DNA from 3 places in the Bacillus rugosus genome. Region 2 is predicted to be linked to each of the others. Evidence: riboswitches for the same ligand, from Rfam matches in the RefSeq annotation. Region 2 holds a riboswitch; each other region holds the start of a gene.
The links. A riboswitch is a leader RNA that binds a small molecule or an ion and turns the genes downstream of it on or off. The one in region 2 is predicted to bind S-adenosylmethionine.
Positions count from the first base shown of each region.

Region 1 (7,316 bases), 1.9 Mb from region 2:
GGCGGTTCCCTGTCTCTCAGTGCCATACAGCCGAGCGGCCTGCAAATTGAGTTGTCACTGCCGCTCACGACAACGAATAAGGAGCAAAAAGATGAACAAAGATAAAATACGCGTCGCACTTGCCGATGATCAGCCGCTTGTGCGTGAAGGCTTCCGCTATGTCATCAACGCACAGCCGGATATGACGGTTTCCGGTGAGGCCGGCGACGGTCACGGAATCATTGCACTGGCAAAGCAAACAAAACCCGACGTCATCCTCATGGATGTCCAAATGCCACATTGCTCGGGCATTGAAGCGGCGAAAGACATTATGTCCGCACATCCAGATACAAAGATTGTCATTTTAACAACCTTTGATACCGAGGAGTATGTATTTGAAGGCATCCGCGCGGGCGCAGTCGGCTATCTGCTGAAGGATACGCTTCCTGAAGAATTGATTGACGCCATTCGCGCCGCGGCCAGAGGCGAAGCGATTTTCCGCACAGTCACAGCCGCTAAAATTATTAGTGAGACATTCCGCGCGAAACAACAGCCTCATGCTGAAGAATTGGCAGAGCCATTTACCAAAAGAGAGCTCGAGGTTCTTCAGCAAATGGCCTATGGGTTGAGAAATGAAGAGATTGCTGAAAAGCTTTTCGTCAGCGAAAGCACTGTGAAAACCCATGTGCACCGCATCCTGCAAAAATGCAACGCTCAAGACCGGACACAGGCAGTTGTTTTTGCCATTCGAAACGGTATTGTGCAATAGAAATCTCTCATCCCGCCATGATAAAATAAGACAAAGGAGATGATTGGAAATGAAAGAAGAAATCATTGAACGGTTTACTACATACGTAAAAGTCGATACACAGTCCGATGAATCCGTTGATACCTGCCCTTCCACACCCGGCCAATTGACTTTAGGAAACATGCTCGTTGATGAATTGAAGTCCATTGGCATGCAGGATGCAGCCATTGATGAAAACGGCTATGTCATGGCGACTCTTCCCTCCAATACTGAAAAAGATGTGCCGACAATCGGCTTTCTCGCTCACGTCGACACCGCCACAGACTTTACCGGCAAAAACGTGAATCCGCAAATCATTGAAAGCTACGATGGAAAAGACATCGTTCTTAATGAACAGCTGCAGGTCATTCTGTCGCCTGATCAATTCCCAGAACTGCCCGGCTATAAAGGCCATACACTCATCACTACAGACGGCACAACCCTTCTTGGCGCAGACAATAAGGCCGGTATCGCTGAAATCATGACAGCTATGGATTACCTCATCAAACACCCTGAAATCAAGCACGGCACAATCAGAGTCGCCTTTACGCCTGATGAAGAAATCGGCAGAGGCCCGCACAAGTTTGATGTAAAACGATTTAATGCGTCCTTTGCCTACACAGTTGACGGCGGCCCGCTCGGTGAGCTTGAATACGAAAGCTTCAATGCCGCTGCCGCAAAAATCACCATCAAAGGCAACAACGTACATCCCGGAACGGCAAAAGGGAAAATGATCAACTCTGCGAAAATCGCAATGAAGCTCAACAGCCTGCTGCCGGCAGACGAAGCGCCTGAATATACAGAAGGCTACGAAGGCTTCTACCACCTGCTGTCGATTCAAGGGGATGTAGAGGACACAAAACTCCACTACATTATCAGAGACTTTGACAAAGATCACTTCCAAAGCAGAAAAGAAACAATGAAGCGTGTTGTTGAAGAACTTCAAAACGAATACGGCCATGACCGGATTCAGCTTGATATGAACAACCAATACTACAACATGAGAGAGAAAATTGAACCTGTCATTGAAATTGTCAACATTGCCAAGCAAGCAATGGAAAACCTCGGCATCGAACCGAAGATTTCTCCAATTCGCGGCGGCACAGACGGATCCCAGTTGTCCTACATGGGACTCCCGACACCAAATATCTTCACCGGCGGGGAAAACTTCCACGGCAAATTTGAATACATCTCAGCCGATAACATGGTGAAAGCCGTAAATGTCATCGTTGAGATTGCAAAACTGTTTGAAGAACAGGCGTAATACCAAAAGCCAGTCCAAAAAGGGCTGGTTTTTTTGCGTAAATATGAAACATTTTTAATCCATTCTCCGTAAAACAAGTATCAACACATGAGGAGGAAAAACAATGACAAAACATGCTATCGCTACAAAGAGTCTATTGAAAAAATGGATTATGACCAGGCCGCTTAAAATGCAAAAGAAATCGAGCCCATTTCAAAAAATCAGAAAAATGTTCAAACGCTTCTTCTGATCAGTCATCCTAATCCCCAAAACTACAATCTGCATTCCCCCGTACCGCCCAAATGCTCCGTAATTTGGGTTTTTTGTGTTTGATTCCGAAAAATAGGGTATAAACCTAACAAGCAAGAAAACAGCACCCAAAAACAGAAAAATAGAATTATGTAAATTTAGGTTAAAAGTTGTATAAAGGAATTTATTTTATCGTCGATAGTAACTATAGAACCAATCACCACATGAGCAATCACCAATTTGCAAGACTATTTTCAGGTTATCAGGTTAGACTGTTTTTGAGGGGCAGCTATTTATTTTTAACCAATTTGGAATTTTTTGAATACTTTTTGACGTTTTATCCGTACAATAGAGAATACCAAAACTTTTTTTGGGAGGAATGTATAATGATCCTTTTTATTATCATCGCATTATGCGGCTATCTTCTTTTTTCTTTCAGCAAGGACAATCGCCGCAAACCGCAAAAGACAAGCCCTCTTCCAGCAGCCGCACCTCATCACAACAACCTAATCGACCTTGACGCGATCCGCCAAAAACGCCGGATGCATCTTTCCTAATACTATATTTCAAAAGAAAGGCTGCTGAACGATGCAGCCTTTTTTAATTTAGAAACATTAATTACTCGTAAAAAACGGTCAGCGCGTTTCTGGTCACTAGATTGGAAACTTGAAACCTTTTTGCCCCCTGGCCGTAATCTCTTATAAGGCAAATCAAAAGGAGACTTCAGCAATGATCGAATTATTTATGAAACAAAAGATGTTCTCGTTTAAAGATGCATTTCACATTTATGACCGGGATGAACAAGAGACATTCAAGGTCGAGGGCCGGTTCTTTTCGTTAGGGGACTCGCTACAAATGACAGACTCAACCGGAAAAACACTCGTTTCCATAGAACAAAAAGTAATGTCTTTATTGCCGCGATATGTGATTTCAATTGGCGGGGAAACAGTTTGTGAGGTCACGAAGAAACTGACGTTTTTCAATCCAAAATTTGAAATTTCTAAGCTCAACTGGGAAATTGATGGTGACTTGTGGAAGGATGAATTCCAGCTGACAGATGGAAAGAATGTCCGGATGTCGGTGAGCAAGAAGTGGCTGAGCTGGGGTGATTCGTATCATCTGCAGATTGCAAATGAGGAAGATGTGCTGATCTGCACAGCCATCGCTATCGTGCTTGATATGGTATTATATGACGATGAAGATGAAAGTATTTTCTAAAAAGGCATTGACAATTGAGCCAAAAGTAATAATATTAAGATAATTGAAATCTGAATATGAAGATTACCTTATCAAGAGAGGTGGAGGGACTGGCCCTATGATACCCGGCAACCGCTGTTTCAAACAGAATGGTGCTAAATCCTTTAGAACATTGCGTTCTTGCAGATGAGGCGGAGATTTGACCATTCAAGCTCTTCCTTACTCAAAGGAAGAGCTTTTTTTATGCTCAACACATTACAGAAAAGAGGCGAATGACATGGCTCAACAAACAAATGTTGCAGGACAAAAAACAGAAAAACAACACAAAGCTCCTTTCCGTGCCGATCATGTCGGCAGTTTACTGCGATCTGCTCCGATAAAAGAAGCCCGGCAGAAAAAAGCGGCCGGCGAGATCACCGCTGATCAGCTTCGTGATATCGAAAATCAAGAAATCACCCGCATTGTAGAAAAACAAAAAGAAATCGGTCTCGATGTGGTAACAGATGGGGAATTCCGCCGATCTTGGTGGCATTATGATTTCCTGGAAGGGCTTGATGGTGTGGAACCGTTCATCCCGTCTGAAGGGATTCAGTTCCATAATGCGAAAACAAAAGCACGCAGCATCAAAGTGACGGGAAAACTCGATTTTACGAGCCACCCAGCGCTTGTCGATTATCAATTTTTACATGAGATTGCCGGCGACGCGACCCCAAAATTGACGATTCCGAGCCCGAATATGCTGTTTTTCGGTGAAAAGGCGGATAAAGGGTTTTATGACGACCAAGAGGAATACTTTCATGATCTGGCCCAAGCGTATAAAAAAGCAATCAGAGCTTTCTATGATGCTGGATGCCGCTATCTTCAGCTTGATGATACGTCATGGTCTCTCTTCTTTGAGGAAAAAGGCAGAGAGGTTGTTCGGGCGCTTGGCGGCGATCCAGAAACATTGCCTGCCTTGTTCGCCAAAACGATTAACGATGCAGTAGCAGACCGGCCTGATGATTTAGCAATCACGATGCACATTTGCCGCGGCAACTTCCGTTCAACATGGGCGGCATCAGGAGGCTATGATGCTGTAGCTGAAACGATTTTGGATGGCTTACATTTGGACGGGCTGTTCTTAGAATACGATGATGACCGCTCCGGAAATTTTGATCCGCTCCGTTTCGTGAAACGCAAGGATCTCCAGATTGTACTCGGCTTGATCACATCGAAAAATGGAGAGCTTGAAAATCCTGAGGATGTGAAACGCCGAATCAATGAAGCGGCGCGCTTTGTGAGCCTGGATCAGCTGTGCCTCAGCCCGCAGTGCGGTTTCGCCTCTACTGAAGAAGGCAATCTTTTGACAGAGGAGCAGCAATGGGCGAAGCTGCGCCATGTCATCGACATCGCCAACGATGTGTGGAGATAATCTATCATTGACAGAAACAGAAAATGTGTGAATAATAGATACTATCAGAAAATTTCATAAAAAGGTTTTCCTTATCAAGAGAGGTGGAGGGACTGGCCCTGCGATACCCGGCAACCGCTGTTTAACAGAATGGTGCTAAATCCTTTAGAGCAATGATTGCTCTTGAAGATAAGGTTGAGATTGTCACACAAGCTCTTCCTTATCCAAAGGAAGAGCTTTTTTATATTCGAATGGAAAGAAGGAATGAACAACATGTCACAACAAACAACACCCGCAGAACAAAAATCACTTCAAAGAAAAAAACCGCCGTTTCGCGCGGATCAAGTCGGAAGCCTGCTGAGGTCTGAGCCCGTCAAAAAAGCACGGCTGCAAAAAGCGGCAGGCGAGATTACAGCTGAGCAGCTTCGCCAAATCGAAAACGATGAAATCATCCGCATTGTGGAAAAACAGAAGGAAACCGGCCTGAACGTGGTGACAGACGGTGAATTCCGCAGAGCATGGTGGCATTTTGATTTTCTGGAAAACCTGGATGGCGTTGAGCCGTTTACTCCTGAGCAGGGCATTCAATTTCATAACGTACAGACAAAAGCACGCGGCATTAAAGTCACAGGTGATATCGACTTTTCAACTCACCCAATGCTTGAAGATTACTCATTTCTCCATAGCATTGCCGGTGACGCGACGCCAAAGATGACGATCCCAAGCCCGAATATGCTGTTTTTCCGCGGAAAACTGGAAAAGGATGCATACAAAAACGACTATCATCTTTTCCAGCACGATGTATCCAAAGCATATAAAAAAGCGATTCAAGCGTTTTACGACAGAGGCTGCCGCTACCTTCAGCTTGATGATACAGCTTGGGCTGTTTTCTTATCTGAAAAAGGATTAAAACAAATCGAAGCGTTCGGAACAACGCCTGATGAGCTTCGCCAGCTGTTTGCGAAATCGATTAACGACGCGATTGCCGACCGTCCGGATGACTTGACCGTAACAATGCATATTTGCCGCGGCAACTTCCAGTCCACTTGGACAGCGGAAGGCGGCTATGACGCAGCAGCCGAAACCATTTTTGACGGTTTGAACCTGGACGGGCTTTTCCTGGAGTATGATGATTCACGCTCAGGCGGATTTGAGCCGCTCCGTTATGTGAAGCGCTCTGATCTTCAGCTTGTCCTTGGATTAGTGACATCTAAATTCGGTGAGCTTGAACATCCGGACGATGTAAAACGCCGTATCGAAGAAGCATCCCGTTATGTGAGCTTAGATCAGCTTTGCCTCAGTCCTCAATGCGGATTCGCTTCAACTGAGGAAGGCAACAAGCTGACTGAAGAACAGCAATGGGCGAAGCTGCGCCATGTAGTTGAAATCGCTAACGATGTTTGGAAATAAGCAAAGAAAAAACACACTTGATTCCCTGGCGGAGCAAGTGTGTTTTTTATGTTATTGAGCGGTGTAGCCCCCATCAAGGACAACAGCCTGCCCGGTGACACCCTTCGCTTTCTCGCTTGCCAAAAAAATTGCATAATCCGCAATTTCCTTTACGGAAAGCAATCGTTTTTGCGGCACAAGCGGAAAAATGACCTGTTCAAGCACGGAGTCGTAAGGGACATTTCTTGTTTTCGAAAGATCGCTCAGCTGATTGCGGACAAGCTGTGTATCGACATAACCCGGACAGAGCGCGTTGACTGTAATGCCGTGGGGCGCGCCCTCCAGCGCCCCGACCTTAGTCAGCCCAATGACGCCGTGCTTGGCGCTATTATAAGCGGATTTCCCCGCAAAGCCGACTAAACCATTAACAGATGCAATATTAATGATTCTGCCAAACTGCTGTTTTTTCATGATCGGAAAAACATGCTTCATCGCGATGAAGGGCGCCGTCAGCATGACCTTGATCAGCTGTTCAAAGGTTTCTGTCGGAAACTCCTCAATCGGAGCGACGTGCTGAATACCGGCATTGTTCACCAAAATATCCAAGCGGCCATATCGTTTTTGGATGGTGTTCACCGTATCAGCGACTTGCGCTTCCTTTGTCACATCACACGGAATGGCTGCTGCGTCAAAGCCTTCTTCTGTAAGCTTGGAAGCGGCCTTTTCGCACGCTTCCTGATGAAGGTCCGAAACGATGACGCTAGCGCCTTCACGGGCGAATTCCCTCGCGATTTCGAACCCGATTCCGCCAGCTGCTCCTGTCACCAAGGCGACTTGTTTTTTCATGTCAAACTCCTTCCCATTAAGAATTTTGTTTGATCACAGACTGGCTGACAGCGAAATCGGCTTCTGTTTTTTCATAAACCTCTTCAATTGTGACACCTTCCTGAAGCTCAGTCAGTGTCATGCGGCCGTTATCAAAATCAAAAACAGCCAAATCCGTAATCAGCCTGTGCACGACTTTCTGGCCTGTCAGCGGAAGGGAGCATGTTTTTTTCACCTTCGACTCGCCATGCTTATTG
Region 1 is NZ_CP096590.1:3,911,619-3,918,934, forward strand. Features, by position in the region: gene M0696_RS19815 (sensor histidine kinase) at 1-105, shown strand, start outside; gene yxjL (two-component system response regulator YxJL) at 92-748, shown strand; gene pepT (peptidase T) at 798-2,030, shown strand; gene M0696_RS21025 (hypothetical protein) at 2,134-2,259, shown strand; gene M0696_RS19830 (hypothetical protein) at 2,537-2,815, shown strand; gene M0696_RS19835 (LURP-one-related/scramblase family protein) at 2,988-3,476, shown strand; SAM riboswitch class I at 3,542-3,648, shown strand; gene M0696_RS19840 (5-methyltetrahydropteroyltriglutamate--homocysteine S-methyltransferase) at 3,733-4,866, shown strand; SAM riboswitch class I at 4,935-5,041, shown strand; gene M0696_RS19845 (5-methyltetrahydropteroyltriglutamate--homocysteine S-methyltransferase) at 5,119-6,255, shown strand; gene M0696_RS19850 (3-hydroxybutyrate dehydrogenase) at 6,307-7,080, opposite strand; gene M0696_RS19855 (3-oxoacid CoA-transferase subunit B) at 7,097-7,316, opposite strand, start outside.
Region 1: linked by a shared signal. The riboswitch ahead of M0696_RS19840 (5-methyltetrahydropteroyltriglutamate--homocysteine S-methyltransferase) and the one ahead of M0696_RS08465 (phosphoadenylyl-sulfate reductase) in region 2 are both predicted to bind S-adenosylmethionine.

Region 2 (7,316 bases):
TCCGGACTGACAAGTGTAATATCAGCTCCCTCAGAAAGCACCGTTTTCAGCCTTCTGAGAGCGATGCTGCCGCCGCCCGCAATGACAACCTTTTTCTTTTCCAGGCTAATGTGCAGCGGGAGCATATGAACCTCCGTCAAAATCAAATTGTCCCTCAGGATTTTCGGCAGTTTCTCTCACACGGTTCAAAAATGCGTTTTTCACATGAGGGTGGAAACCGATATAGGAAGAGAGGTAGACATTCGGATTATCAGCCTTTAATGTCTGAACTTCTCGTTCGATTTCATTCATCAGCATGCCGGTAAAGAGCAGATATGGAACGATAAAGGTTGTCACGCCGTCATCTTTTTTAAGTTCTGAAAAAACCTCTTTGTAATTCGGGCCGCATGCTGTCAAAAAGCACGGGATGACTTCCTTGACCGGAATCATATTTTGAAGAAGATTGGCAATACCGGTTACGTCTCTTTTTACATCAGGATCTGAACTTCCCCTTCCGATGAGCACGACTCTGGCATTTTCATACGGAACACCGATGTCCTTCATTCGGTGATATACAGCCTTGACAACTTCTTCGTCAATCCCGATCGGCTTTCCATATGAAACGCGGACCGAAGGATATAGGGATGCAGCACGTGCAATTTCTTCGGGAATATCATGTTTTGCATGCGCAGCTGTTAAAAGAAGCAGAGGCACCACTGCGATATGAGTAGCGCCTTGCTTCACACATGCTTCAAACCCTGTCTCAATTGTCGGCTCCTGAAGCTCTAAAAAGCTGATTTCCTGTATAGGCGCAGAGACGTGCGCCTTGCACCCTTCCAAAAAGGCTGCGGCTTCTTGCTGCGCCTTTTTTACCCGGCTGCCGTGACCGACATATAAAATTGCTTGCTTCATTTTTACAACGCCTCGCTTAAATCTTGTTTTTTCAGCTCAGATTCAAACCATTCCAGCTTATAGTGATAATTTACAACATTTCCAATGACAATTAAACTCGGATTTTTAATGTCTTCTTTTATCACCGTTTCTGAAAGGGTGTCAACTGTACAAAAAACAGATTTTTGCCTGTCCGTTGTTCCCCAGTGAATAAAGGCTGCCGGCGTAGAACCGTCCCGGCCGTTTTCAAGGAGTTTTCTTTCAATCTGCTGCACGTTTTTGATACCCATATAGATGACAAGTGTATCAATTCCTGTAGCCAGCGCTTTCCACTTTTCATCAAAATCTTCGTCTTTTTTGTAATGACCCGTTACAAAAGCGACGTTAGAGCCCGCATCCCGGTGAGTAACAGGAATTCCGGCATAAGCAGCTGCCGCAATTCCTGACGTAATGCCAGGGATGATTTCAAACGGTATTCCGTTTTCAGAGAGGCATTCCGCTTCTTCCCCTCCTCTGCCGAACACAAAAGGGTCTCCGCCTTTCAGTCTGACAACGTTTTTCCCTTTTTGCGCATACTTCACAAGAAAGCGATTGATGGTTTCCTGCTTCATCGTATGAAAATCTGGAAGCTTCCCGCAGTAGATCAGGTCTGCTTGCTCTTTGGCATATTCTAAAATCTCTTTATTTACTAATCTGTCATATAGGATGACATCAGCTTTTTCAATGGCTTTCAGCGCTTTAATTGTCAGCAGATCAGGGTCACCGGGACCCGCTCCTACAATATATACTTTCCCCATCGTATTTCCCCCGATCTATTCGAGTTCTTCCAGAACATTCGCTGTGGTGTTGTTCTAGCTTGCATTCCGCCTTCTGAGAAGAACACAGCAGATCATATTCAGCTCAATTTTTGTTTGACAAACTCGATCAGCTGGCTCTTGCACGCTTCACGGTCATGCTGTCCTGAATCAAGAACGAGCTCTGGTGCTTCAGGCTCTTCATAAGGAGAATCAATTCCTGTAAAGAACGGAATTTCCCCGTTTCTTGCTTTTTTATAGAGCCCTTTCGGATCTCTTTGTTCACAAATATCGAGGTCGCATTTAATGTATACTTCATTGAATTCGCCTGCTTCCACAAGCTGGCGAACTTGCTCTCTGTCCTTGCGGAAAGGAGAGATAAAAGCAGTAATCACAATGGTGCCCTGCTGAACAAAAAGCTTTGCCACCTCTCCAATTCGGCGGATGTTTTCTTTTCGGTCTTCATCAGAAAAGCCAAGATCCTTATTTAAGCCGTGACGGATATTATCTCCATCCAGCACAATGACTTGGTAGCCCAGCTCAAACAATTCTCTCGCAGCGGCATTGGCAATCGTTGATTTGCCTGAACCGCTCAACCCTGTCAGCCAGAGAATGGAGCTTTTGTGCTTGTTTTTTTGCTGGTACTCTTCTTTTGTAATAGAGGCTTCATGCCATACGATATCGCGATTTGTCACTGCCAGTCCTCCTTAAGATACGCCTGCTTCTTCTTTTTTCTTCATCCCTCTGATTAACACTTCTACGACTTCTGCGCGGCTGAATTCTGCAGGTGGCAGTACACCGTCTCTCAGCATGCCTCTTACCTTAGTGCCTGATAAAATAACATGATGCTCTCTGCCGTGAGGGCACGTTTTCGCTGTTCCCATATTTCCGCATTTTTCACAGAAGAAGCTGTGCTCGAATTTTAGCGGTGTAATCCCGAGCTCTTCAGGTTTAAATGTGTCAAACAGCTCTTGTGCCTCATATGTTCCGTAATAGTCACCTACACCTGCGTGATCGCGGCCGACAATGAAATGCGTGCAGCCATAGTTCTTTCTGACAAGCGCGTGGAAAATCGCTTCTCTCGGTCCTGCGTAACGCATCGCCGCTAAGAAAACGCCGAGGAACACGCGGTCTTTCGGATAGTAATTGTCTAGAAGCACTTGGTAGCTTTCCATCCGCACATCAGCTGGGATGTCATCAGATTTTGTTTCGCCTACCAGAGGGTTCAAGAACAAGCCGTCTACTGTTTCAAGAGCCGTTTTTTGAATGTATTCATGCGCTCTGTGAACAGGATTTCTTGTTTGGAAACCGACAATGGTTTCCCAGCCTTTTTCCGCAAACTGGCGTCTTGTTTCCGCTGGTTCAAACGTAAACTCTGGGAACTGTTTTGAAGCTTTTTTAATCAATGTGATTGGTCCGCCGACGTATGTATCGCCGCGGCTGAACAGCTTTTTAACACCCGGGTGCTCCTGCTCATCCGTTTTGTACACATTGACAGCTTCTTTTTGTTTGTCAGGAACATACAAGTCTTCAATTTGGATAACGCCGTATGTTTCTCCTTCATACGTTAATTTAACCGTTTCACCGATTGACAGTTCCTCTGCTTTTTGCGCATCAACCGGAAGCGTGATCGGAAGAGACCAGACAATACCAGAAGATAGACGCATGTTTTCGACAACAGATACGTAATCTTTTTCATTGAAGAAGCCTTCGATCGGGCTGTATGCGCCGATTCCGATTAATTCCAAATCTGCAAAAGAAATTAAATCAAGTTCAATTTCTTTTTGAATGCTGCTCACATCATATGATTCATTTACTCTGTTTACTAATGTTCCTCCGTGTGGTGCTAAGCTCATAATATCGATTTCCTCCTAGTTAACATATAAAATAACTCAGATTAATAATCAGATTCCCCCGCCTTGTTCGTGGACAGAGCGTCTCTCTTTACGAATGGCCTTCGTCAGGCTTACGGCACCGCCCGTCGCTAAAAGCACACTTACCATGATAAAGATTGAATAATAATCCGCTTTTAAAAACAAGGATACAAGCAGATAAGAAATTGATAGAGATAAAAACGGCGATACGATCCATACCTTCAGCATCGTTTGCACAACTTGTTTATGAAACACGTTCGGACCGTTTTTCGCCATGCCTATTCCGATAATAGACGATGACGTGACTTGCGCCAAGGGCACCGGCATCCCAAATACAGAACTGATGATCACCAGTCCGGCTCCTGTACCGGATAAGAGAATGCCTTCTCCTTTTGAGAATCTCGTAATTTTCTTCCCGTTTGTTTCTAACACCCGCCGTCCTAATAACAGCGCGCCTAGAGCCACAAAAGCTCCCCCATACAAGGTTCCTTTCGCTACATCCAGCACACCGGCCGCTACTAACGGGCCAACGGCATTCGCCACGTTGTTCATGCCGGCAGAGAATGCTTCAAAAAATCCGGCACCTAACAAAACAATGCCAAGAATTTTTTGCTTTTTAGAAGATTTAATTTCAATCTTAAAATAACGAAACAGCTTAGATACGAAATATGTGAAACCGAAAGCGAACAGCGGGACAAAAACCCAAAACGACACAATCACCAGAAGGTTGTTCACAAACAATACTTTGTAAGCCACTCCCACGCCGACAACTGCGCCGACTGTTACTTCACTTGTCGACAAAGGAATGCCGAGGAGATTAGCCGTAAAAAGCGAAAGCGCCGCTGCTCCAATAATAATGCAAACAATCGTCAGTGTAATCGTCTGCTCGGGGATAATCCCGGAGCTGATGGTTTTTACAACCTCGCCCCCGCCAATGACCGCCCCGGCCAGCACACCGACTGCGCATAGGATCAAAGCGTAGGTTTTCTTTTTGATGGCTCCAGAGCCGTAAGCAACTCCCATCGAAGCTGCAGCGCCGCTAGCACCAATATTCATCGCGAAAAACAAGCTAAATAAAATAGCGGCTAGTTCCATTTTGCAGCTCCTTATTCATGCAGTCCGCATTCTGTTTTCGCCATACCATTCCATCTGCCTGAACGTAAATCCTCTGCAGTAAAAGCAGGAGCCGTACAAGGCGCGCAGCCAATACTAGGATATCCTTGGTCATGAAGCGGATTGTAGTCAAGCTCATTCCGGGATGTGTATCTCCAAATGTCTTTCCAAGTCCAATGGATAAGCGGGCATACTTTTACTGATTTGAATTTTTCATCTTTGTTTAAGAAATTCGTATTGGCACGGCTTGGCCCTTGATCGCGGCGCAGGCCGGAAAGCCAGGCTGGATGTCCTGAAAGCGCCTCTCTTAAAGGAACGATCTTTCTAAGATAGCAGCACTGATTCGGCTCTCTTTCCCACAGTTTGTCACCATGTTCTGCGGCTTGCTCCTCAAGGGTAAGGTCTGGTTTTTTCAGGATGATATTTAGACCCGGATAACGTTCCTTCACTCGTTCAATCGTTTCATAGGTTTCTTTAAAATGAAGTCCTGTATCAAGAAACACAATCTCTGCGTCTTTTTTCACTTTATAAATTAAGTCAATCAGAACGATTCCCTCAATTCCGAAACTGCAGGCATAAACAAGCTGGTCGCCGTAATGGCCGTATGCCCACTTTAAAACTGACAACGCTCCTTTATAAGGATCGTCTTCCGGAAATGTAATCGTTGGCTCTTCCCAATTATCGTACGTTAACATTTCTTCTTTCCTCCTTTCGGAGACAAACAAACAGTAGCTTTCTGCCGGTTGTCTTTTCCCAATTGTAATGTGATGCGCGGCTGCTGTTATCACAGACAGCCTTTTTTCCTCTTAAAATAAAAAACTTTCAATCCGGCGGAAAGAAAGACAGGAACAGCATGTAGCCCTTATCTTTCAAAATGGAATTCATTTTGCTGGAAGTAGCACCTTACAAACTATGCAGGTTGCCGGGCTTCATAGGTCCAGTCCCTCAGCCGCTCTTGATAAGTTTTTAGATTTGTAGTAAATTTTAGCACAATTCTAACATAAGTCAACCCGACTTTTTTTATAGGAATAATAAAAAAACAGGCCGCGAGGCCTGTTTTCAAGTACAGAAAGGCTTTGAAGCCTCTATACATCACCGAAATTTATTTTTTATTTTTTAAACCAATCTTTTGACTCGGGATTTTGTTTCCACGTTTTCAGTTTTTCTAGATCGTCTGAATGAATATTCCCGTTTTCAAGCGCGACCTCTGTGAGCGTATCATAATCAGTTAATGAGTAGTATGGCAGTTCTGCTTTCGTGAACGCTTCCTGCGCTTTAGGGAGCCCGTACGTAAAGATTGAGACGACACCGAGCACTTCGCAGCCAGCCGCTTGTAAAGCTGCCGCAGCTTCAAGTACGCTTCCTCCTGTTGAGATTAAGTCTTCAATGACGACAGTTTTTTGCCCCTTTTGCACAGCTCCCTCAATCTGATTGCCTTTTCCATGCGCTTTTGGTTTACTTCTCACATAACACATCGGAAGGTTCAAACGGTCAGCCGCCAGAGCAGCATGAGGAATACCGGCTGTTGCTGTGCCCGCAATCATTTCAGCATCAGGAAAATGCTCTTCGACAAGCTTACTGATGCCTGAGGCTACATCATTTCTGACCCCAGGGAAAGATAGCGTAAGGCGGTTGTCACAGTAGATTGGCGATAAAATGCCGCTTGCCCATGTAAATGGCTCGTTCGGGCGTAAAAATACAGCTTGGATGTCTAATAGATGTTTTGCAATGATTTGTTTCATGATTTGATTCCCTCCCATTCGAGTCTGACAGCTTCATAGGCTTTTACCGGGTCTTTCGCTTTTGTAATCGAGCGTCCTACTACAATTGCTGATGAACCTTTCTCTCTTGCAATCGCGGGTGTCGCTACGCGGATTTGGTCATTCGCAGCGTCCTCTGACAATCTGATCCCCGGAGTGACAGTGAGAAATGAAGGCGACACCGCTTGGTAAATGGCTTTTGCTTCATGAACAGAGCAGACCACTCCATCGAGCCCGCTTTCTTCTGCCAGTTTGCTGTAATGTACAACCGTGTCGATCAGAGGCTTTTCGATCAGCAGTTCATTATTCATAATTTGTTCAGATGTGCTTGTCAGCTGGGTTACCGCGATAAGTGACGGGCGTTTTTTTCCGGACGGCGTTCCTTCTTCTAAGCCTTCCAGAGCTGCTTGCATCATTTTTTTGCCTCCGGCCGCATGAACATTGACGAGATCCACTCCGAGACCGGCAAGGCGCTTCATCGCTTTGTTTACAGTGGTCGGGATGTCATGAAGCTTTAAATCTAAAAACAGCTCGCAATTTCTTTCTTTTAATTGTTTGACTATTGATGGCCCTTCTTGATAAAAAAGTTCCATTCCAACCTTTACAAATAACGGTTCTTGCTGAAAGAGCGCTAAGAACGCTAGCGTTTCTTCAGCTGATGCAAAATCAAGCGCGATGATGGGCAGGTTGTTTTTCATGGTTCCAGCTCCTTCCGATGCACTCTTCAATTGATTGATAGCCGTATTGACTCAAAACAGCTGGAAGCTGTTCAATAATGTCCGGGCATGCAAAAGGATTCACAAAGTTTGCTGTTCCGACAGCGACCGCGCTTGCTCCCGCGAGAAGAAATTCTAAGGCATCTTCGGCCGTCTGCACGCCTCCCATTCCAATAATCGGGATATTGA
Region 2 is NZ_CP096590.1:1,651,391-1,658,706, reverse strand. Features, by position in the region: gene sirC (precorrin-2 dehydrogenase) at 1-125, opposite strand, end outside; gene sirB (sirohydrochlorin chelatase) at 106-891, opposite strand; gene cobA (uroporphyrinogen-III C-methyltransferase) at 894-1,667, opposite strand; gene cysC (adenylyl-sulfate kinase) at 1,766-2,359, opposite strand; gene sat (sulfate adenylyltransferase) at 2,372-3,520, opposite strand; gene cysP (sulfate permease) at 3,569-4,633, opposite strand; gene M0696_RS08465 (phosphoadenylyl-sulfate reductase) at 4,645-5,346, opposite strand; SAM riboswitch class I at 5,511-5,616, opposite strand; gene pyrE (orotate phosphoribosyltransferase) at 5,761-6,393, opposite strand; gene pyrF (orotidine-5'-phosphate decarboxylase) at 6,390-7,109, opposite strand; gene M0696_RS08450 (dihydroorotate dehydrogenase) at 7,078-7,316, opposite strand, start outside.

Region 3 (7,316 bases), 1.6 Mb from region 2:
TTTTCACTGAGCATCAGCACACGTGATTCTTGCTCCGCATTCGCTTTAGAAGCGCCATGTTCGATTTTGCCGATTCCATTAAAGATAGAAGAAGCGGAATCCTTCATCACACCGTGCTTCAAGATATAACCTTCTGAAGCTTTACCGAAATGGATGATTTGTGTTGTAAAGTTCTCTGTTTGCTCTCCTCTTCCGACAACAACCGTTTTCGTATCGCCGTATGTGCCGTCACCGTAAAGGTTTGTTGTGTTTTCGGAAATCGTGTCGCCGTCGTTCATCAGGCCCAGAGCCCACTCAATTTTGCTGTCGCGTCCGCGAGCAGCACCGCGGCGGTTAACATATGTTGTCACACCGCTAGACAGATTATCCACCGCACCGTATGTCACGCTGGCATTATCACCTGTGATGACCTCACTGATAATATTGAAGACAGCGTCTTTCGGGTTTACAGTACTGATGTAGTTTTCAACATACGTTACAGAACTGTGGTCTTCAGCCACAATCAGCACGTGGTTGAAGAGAGCCGTATCATTGCTTTCGTGGACATAAACAGCCTGAACCGGCGTCTCCACCTGAACATTTTTCGGAACATAAAGGAATGCTCCTCCGTTAACAAGAGCTGCGTGAAGAGCAGTTAATTTATGCTCATCAACCTTCACGCCGTCCTTCATAAAGTATTTCTCCACCAAGTCGCTGTGCTCGCGTGCAGCAGTCAGAATATCAGTGAAGATGACGCCTTTATCTTTCAATTCTTGAGAAAGAGATAGGTATGCCGGCGTCTGGTCACGCTGTACATATAATGTTTTATCTTCGTTTTCAACATCGATCAGCGCTTTTACTTCATCAGTTAAATCTTCTAATGAAGAAAGCGGTTCAGTATCTACTGTATGCTTCGCGAAACTCGTGAAGTTCCAGTTTGTGATTTTTGTTTTGTCAGGCTTCGGCATCGGCAGATCCTCAGCTTGTTCAAGAGCCTGTAAGCGCAGGTCTTTCAGCCAGGCAGGTTCTTGATGCTTCTCGGAAAAGCTTTTGAGATACTCCTGATCTACGGATAGTTTTGTACCTAGTGTCATGTTAATCCCCCTAACGCTTACGCTTCTTGGTCTACAGTTTCGTCTTCAATGCCAAGTTCTTGTTTGATCCAGTCATAACCTTCTGCTTCAAGACGCTGTGCAAGCTCTGCACCGCCGGATTTTACAACGCGGCCTTGCATCATAACGTGAACAACATCTGGAGTGATGTAGTTTAACAGGCGCTGATAGTGAGTGATCATCAGGCAGCCGAAGTTTTCGCTGCGCATTTTGTTGATCCCTTTAGATACAACTTTCAGTGCATCAATATCAAGACCTGAGTCGATTTCATCAAGGATGGCGATTTTCGGTTCAATCATCATTAATTGAAGGATTTCGTTGCGTTTTTTCTCCCCGCCTGAGAAGCCTTCGTTAAGGTAGCGCTGAGCCATTTCAGGGTCCATTTCAAGGAACTCCATGTTTTCGTCCATTTTGCGGATGAATTTCATAAGAGAAATTTCATCGCCTTCTTCCCTGCGCGCGTTGATTGCTGAACGAAGGAAGTCGGCGTTTGTCACACCGCTGATTTCACTTGGGTACTGCATCGCAAGGAATAAACCTGCCTGCGCACGCTCGTCCACTTCCATCTCCAGTACATCTTTGCCGTCAAGCGTGATGCTGCCTTTTGTTACTTCATATTTAGGATGCCCCATAATAGCAGCTGATAAAGTGGATTTACCAGTTCCGTTCGGTCCCATTACAGCGTGGAACTCTCCGCCTTTTATTTCAAGGTTTACACCCTTTAAGATCTCTTTCCCTTCGATTTCAACGTGAAGATCTTTGATCGTTAATGTTGAAGCAGCCATATCTATACCTCCAAAAATATATAATCATTATTCTCATTTTATTCTCATTCTAATTTTATAACAAATGAAAAGTAAATACAACTTTTTATCATGCCTTGCACATTCCTCAAGTTTAACAAAGATCAGCACTTTATTAAAGCGATTGAAAAAGAAAAAGAGTGGATTCCCACCCTTTTTTAAAAGATTGATTTTCTCAATAAGCTCCCGCAGAAATCCGCTTGCTCTTTTCATAATCAAGCTCTCTCTGCCGCTCTACTTTCATTCTTGTTTCCAGCCGGCGTCCGTACTCCTCGTATCCAATTCCGTGAGACAGCTGCATCGCTTTTTCCATTTCAGACGTATAATCGAGGTTCAGTCTATCCTGGCTGTTGCAAATAATGAATCAATCCCTTCATATATTTGCTTCTATTGTATCAGCCTTGCGATGGATGCTGCAAAAAGGATATGGCTTGAAATAACGGCAGATGAGACGAAAGCATCCTTTTAGATCAAATGAGAATTGTTTTTCGGAATATTCCTTCTCTTAATGCGTGGTGTTTCCAAATTCCTCGATGCACTGCTGGACAACTGTCACGCCTTGGCTGAGAGCCGCGCCGCCTCCAAATGCCGCTGCCACACTGACTGCTTCGAGAATGTTTTCTTCTGTCGCTCCCTCATCAAGACAGCCTTTTGTGTGATAGATCATGCAATATTCATCCTGTGCATTGATGGCGATTCCGAGGGCGATCAGCTGTTTTTCTCTTTCAGTCAGAGAATTGCCGGCAAAGCATTGTTCAGTAAACTCGTTAAACTTTCTTCCCATCAGCGGCATCTTTTGTTCAAATGTGCCTAAACCTAATTTATACTGTTTTAGCGCGTCCTGCATGCTTCCTCTGTCTTGATTCAAAGAAGATCCCTCCATCTGTTTAACATTCCTTTTTATTATGAACAGCTTTTATGAAAATACCCGAAAAAAACCCCGGATTTCTCATCCGGGGTTTCAGTCTTATTCAGATACAGGAAGCACAGCTCCGTCGTATTTTTTCTCGATGAAGTCTTTGATCTCTTTAGAATGAAGAACTTCCATCAGCGCTTTGATTTTTGCTGAATCTTCTTCGCCTTTTCTTACTGCAATGATGTTAGCGTATGGGTTGTTTTTCGTTGATTCTACTTCAATCGCATCTTTTTTAGGATTTAATTTATTTTGGATCGCATAGTTTACATTGATGAAGACCGCGTCTCCTTCTTTGTTATCATATGCTTTTGCCGTTAATTCAGGCGCTACTTTTTTGAATTCAAGGTTTTTCGGGTTTTTCTTAATGTCCTTCAATGTTGCGTCAACTGTTTCCACTTTAGAATCAAGTGTGATTAATCCTGCGTTTTCAAGCATTGCAAGCATACGGCCTTGTTCAGCGACATTGTTTGTCAGGATAATTGTCGCACCGTTTGGAAGGTCTTTCAGCGATTTGTATTTTTTAGAGTAAATACCGAATGGCTCTAAGTGAACAGCTCCGGCATTCACAAGCTTGTAATCTGTGTTTTCTTTCATTTCTTGCTCAAGGTAAGGAATGTGCTGGAAGTAGTTCGCATCCACTTCTTTATCAGCTAAAGCTTTGTTGTACATCTTGTAATCACTAAGCACTTTCACTTTCAGCGTGTAGCCTTTTTCTTTCAATAATGGTTCAGCTTCTTTTAAAATTTCCGCATGCGGTGTTTTTGTCGCTGCAATCACAATTTCTTTCTTGCCGGATTCAGCGCCGTTATTTGATCCGCAGGCAGCCATAACCCCTGCAAATACAAGCAGTAATGCACCCAAAAATAGCTTTTTCAATGTAAATCCTCCCTTATCGTTTATCTATAATATTTGTTATTAAATCACCGATGATTTGAATAATAAAGACGATGATTAAAATAAATACAGTTGCAACGAAGGTAACATCAGCATTATTAGACTGATATCCTTCTACGTACGCAAGGTTTCCAAGGCCGCCTGAACCGATGGCTCCGGCAATTGCCGTTGAGCCGATCAAAGCAATGGCTGTAACCGTGATGCCAGAAATAAGGGCCGGCATAGACTCCGGAAGCAGCACTTTGAAAATAATCGTAGACGTTTTGGCGCCCATTGATTTAGCGGCTTCAATAACACCTTTGTCAACCTCGCGCAATGCGATTTCAGCAAGGCGCGCGTAAAACGGTGCCGAGCCGATCACCAGCGCCGGCAATGCGGCGTTTGGCCCTAAGATCGTGCCGACTAAGAACTTCGTAAACCCTAAGAGTAAAATAATTAAAATAAGGAACGGAATTGATCTGAATATATTGACAACGGCTGCAATCACAGAGTTGACCGCTTTATTCTGCCAAAGGCTCCCTTTGCTTGTCAGGAAAAGCAGCAAGCCGAGGATCACCCCGATGACAAAAGCAAACAGTAAAGAGATCAGCGTCATATAAAGTGTTTCATATGTCGCATTCCATAACTCAGTTAAATCAACGTTCGGGAAGTATTTTTCAAACATTCGTGATCACCTCTGCTTTCACCTGTTTGTCATTAATGAACCGGATCACGTTTTGCACTTCTTCTTCGGCTCCATCAATATGGATGAACAGTGAACCGTAAGCTCCATCCTTCGTCTGCGAGATTTTCCCTTGCAGAATATTGACGCTGACATTGAAGTTTCTGATCATTTCTGTAATCAGAGGCTGCTCAGCTGAATCACCGACAAATGTGAGCTGAACCATTTTTCCTGATCCTGTTTCATCAAGAAGGTGCTGAAGCGTTTCTTTCGTTTCTTCCGGCTCTGTCACCTGCTGAACAAATCGTTTTGTCATGTCTTCCTTCGGATTTTTGAAGACATCGAGAACTTCGCCTTCTTCCACAACCTTTCCGTTTTCCATAACAGCGACTCTGTTGCAGATTTTGCGGATGACATGCATTTCGTGCGTGATCAGCACAATCGTCAAACCGAGTCTTTCATTAATATCGGACAATAGATCCAAAATTGAATCTGTTGTTTGCGGATCTAATGCTGATGTCGCTTCATCACAAAGGAGAACCTTCGGATTGTTTGCAAGCGCTCTGGCGATTCCAACACGCTGCTTTTGCCCGCCGCTCAGCTGAGACGGATAAGATTTTTCTTTTCCTTCTAATCCGACCAGTTTAATCAGTTCATCGGCGCGCTTGATCCGTTCACTCTTTTTCACCCCGGCAATTTCTAAAGGAAACATGATATTGTCTCTAACGGTGCGCGACCAAAGCAAATTGAAATGCTGGAAAATCATGCTGATTTCATGGCGTGCATTTCTTAAGGCGCGTCCGTTTACTTCATTAATCTTGGTTCCCGCCACTTCCACGGTTCCTGAGGTTGGTTTCTCAAGGCCGTTCAGCAGACGGATTAAGGAACTTTTACCAGCTCCGCTATATCCTATAATTCCAAAAATCTCACCTTTTTTGATGGAAAGCGAGACATTTTGGACAGCATTGACATCTCCGTGTTTCGACTTATAAACTTTTGAAACATCTTGAAGATTGATCAAAGCAATCACCTGCCTTAACACTATTCTAAGAAATCTTCCGGGTTTTTTCTGCAAAAGAAAAGCCTTTCTGCACACTTGAGCAGAAAGGCTTATATAAAATGGCCTTTCTCTCATCTTTCAAAGCTGAACGCTTCGTGTGAATTGGCACCATTTCAACAGCGTTGATGGTTGCCGGGCTTCATAGGGCACTTCCCTCCACCTCTCTTGATAAGAGAAATATATAGTCTTTTTCGTCCGGAAATTCTTAATGTAGAATAGCATGGCGAATGATTAAATGTCAATAAAATAAATGATGTCAACTTTTACTATTATAATAATTTCCTATTTTTTAATTCTTTAAAATTCTCTGAAAAAACCCATTCGTCAGCCAGAGTATAGCTTCTAGTTTTAACAGGGCTCTGAATGACCCCTTCACTTTCAGGCTTCCGCTCTGAATCAGGTGCTGAAGGGAAATATCTCCGTGCAATAAATGAATGATTTCTGTTTGGTTTCCGTAAAAGGTCAGGTTGGACGTTTGGGGCGGAGAAATTTTCTTCATTTCTCCCTGTTCGTTTATTGAGACGGTTAAGGCTTCTGTTTCTCCTTGGAAGGTAATGAGCAATGTTGAAGCGTTCAAAAGGGGTTTTAAAAACAGATGCTGATACTCATCTTCTAAAACTTCCGCTTTCTCCATATGTACAACCTCCTATTTGTTGGTCATACATACATTTCTCTTTTTGGCGCAAGAACCCCTTTATAAAACGAACGACAATTTCATTGGAATGTGCCGAGAAATATGTCATAAATGGGATGCGGAAGATGATTTTTGTTTGATCAGCTCATATAAATAAGAAACCGAATGAAACGCATATCCTCTTTCGACCACTTTTCCGCCTTTAAACAGCAGAAAACAAGGGACGCTTTCTATTTGATACGCTTTTGCGAATGTCGGAGAGTAATTGACATTGTTTTTATAGAAGGCGACATCAGGCAGCATTTCTTTCACCACTGTCAGCATTTTGCTTGCAAGCTGGCAGGTGCCGCAAAACGGAGTATATAAGTAAAGGAGATACACATCATCTGCAATGTGCTCAAGTTCATGTTCTTGGAGTTCTTTCATGCTATACACCTCGGGATTTTCTTTCAAGAAAAATAGTATGGACATTCAAATTCGCGCGCAGCAATACAGAGGCGACATGGTGCCTGGGCGCAGCCGCCACTTCCTTATAGGCTCTGTCGATATGTAGATGGCAGGCTTCGTTAAATTCTCTTTTCAGCTGTTTTCTTAATTTCTCACCTGATTCATCAGCATCAACTAATATATAGACGTCTTTATCGTAAAGCTCGTCAGCCAATTCCTCAAGCTTCAGCTGGCTGATTGTTCCGTTTGTGCAGATAATGCGCACTGGTTCATTCAGGACGCTTTCGATTTTCTCTTTATCTGTTTTCCCTTCAACAATCATAACCTTTTCCAGCTCATCCATCTTCATCTTCTTCACCTGCCGCGTCATATTTGAAACGTTCAGATTGTAAAAGAAGGCAGTGAAATTCACCGCCAACATTAACACCAGCCGTTTTCGTAGTCACAATCCACATATTTTTCGTCGTTTCCTGAGACCACATCAGCTGTCTTATAAAATTTCTCATTTTCAAAGGAATAACCGGACTTAAGCTCATATTCATTCATGCTTGTCATTTGGCCAATCATCTCATTTTCATGATATAACGAGAGCCGGCCATTTTGAAAGCGGCCTGTCACATCATTGGTGACATCGAGCTTATGTTTGCTGAAAGCCATATTGGACACCTCCCATAACGTTAGCGTGTCCAATTGCCTTTACAGCTATCCTGTTTTAGTCTTCTTGTGTCATCTCTTCATATTGCTCTGCTGTCATCAGTTTTTCAATTTCAGAAGCGTCAGACGGCTTAACGACGATCATCCATGCTTTTT
Region 3 is NZ_CP096590.1:3,235,972-3,243,287, forward strand. Features, by position in the region: gene sufD (Fe-S cluster assembly protein SufD) at 1-1,073, opposite strand, end outside; gene sufC (Fe-S cluster assembly ATPase SufC) at 1,091-1,876, opposite strand; gene M0696_RS16475 (YuzK family famiily protein) at 2,070-2,207, opposite strand; gene M0696_RS16480 (carboxymuconolactone decarboxylase family protein) at 2,400-2,777, opposite strand; gene metQ (methionine ABC transporter substrate-binding lipoprotein MetQ) at 2,862-3,686, opposite strand; gene metP (methionine ABC transporter permease MetP) at 3,700-4,368, opposite strand; gene metN (methionine ABC transporter ATP-binding protein MetN) at 4,361-5,386, opposite strand; SAM riboswitch class I at 5,494-5,600, opposite strand; gene M0696_RS16500 (SCP2 sterol-binding domain-containing protein) at 5,715-6,059, opposite strand; gene M0696_RS16505 (thioredoxin family protein) at 6,165-6,485, opposite strand; gene M0696_RS16510 (toprim domain-containing protein) at 6,487-6,849, opposite strand; gene M0696_RS16515 (YusG family protein) at 6,927-7,163, opposite strand; gene gcvH (glycine cleavage system protein GcvH) at 7,219-7,316, opposite strand, start outside.
Region 3: linked by a shared signal. The riboswitch ahead of metN (methionine ABC transporter ATP-binding protein MetN) and the one ahead of M0696_RS08465 (phosphoadenylyl-sulfate reductase) in region 2 are both predicted to bind S-adenosylmethionine.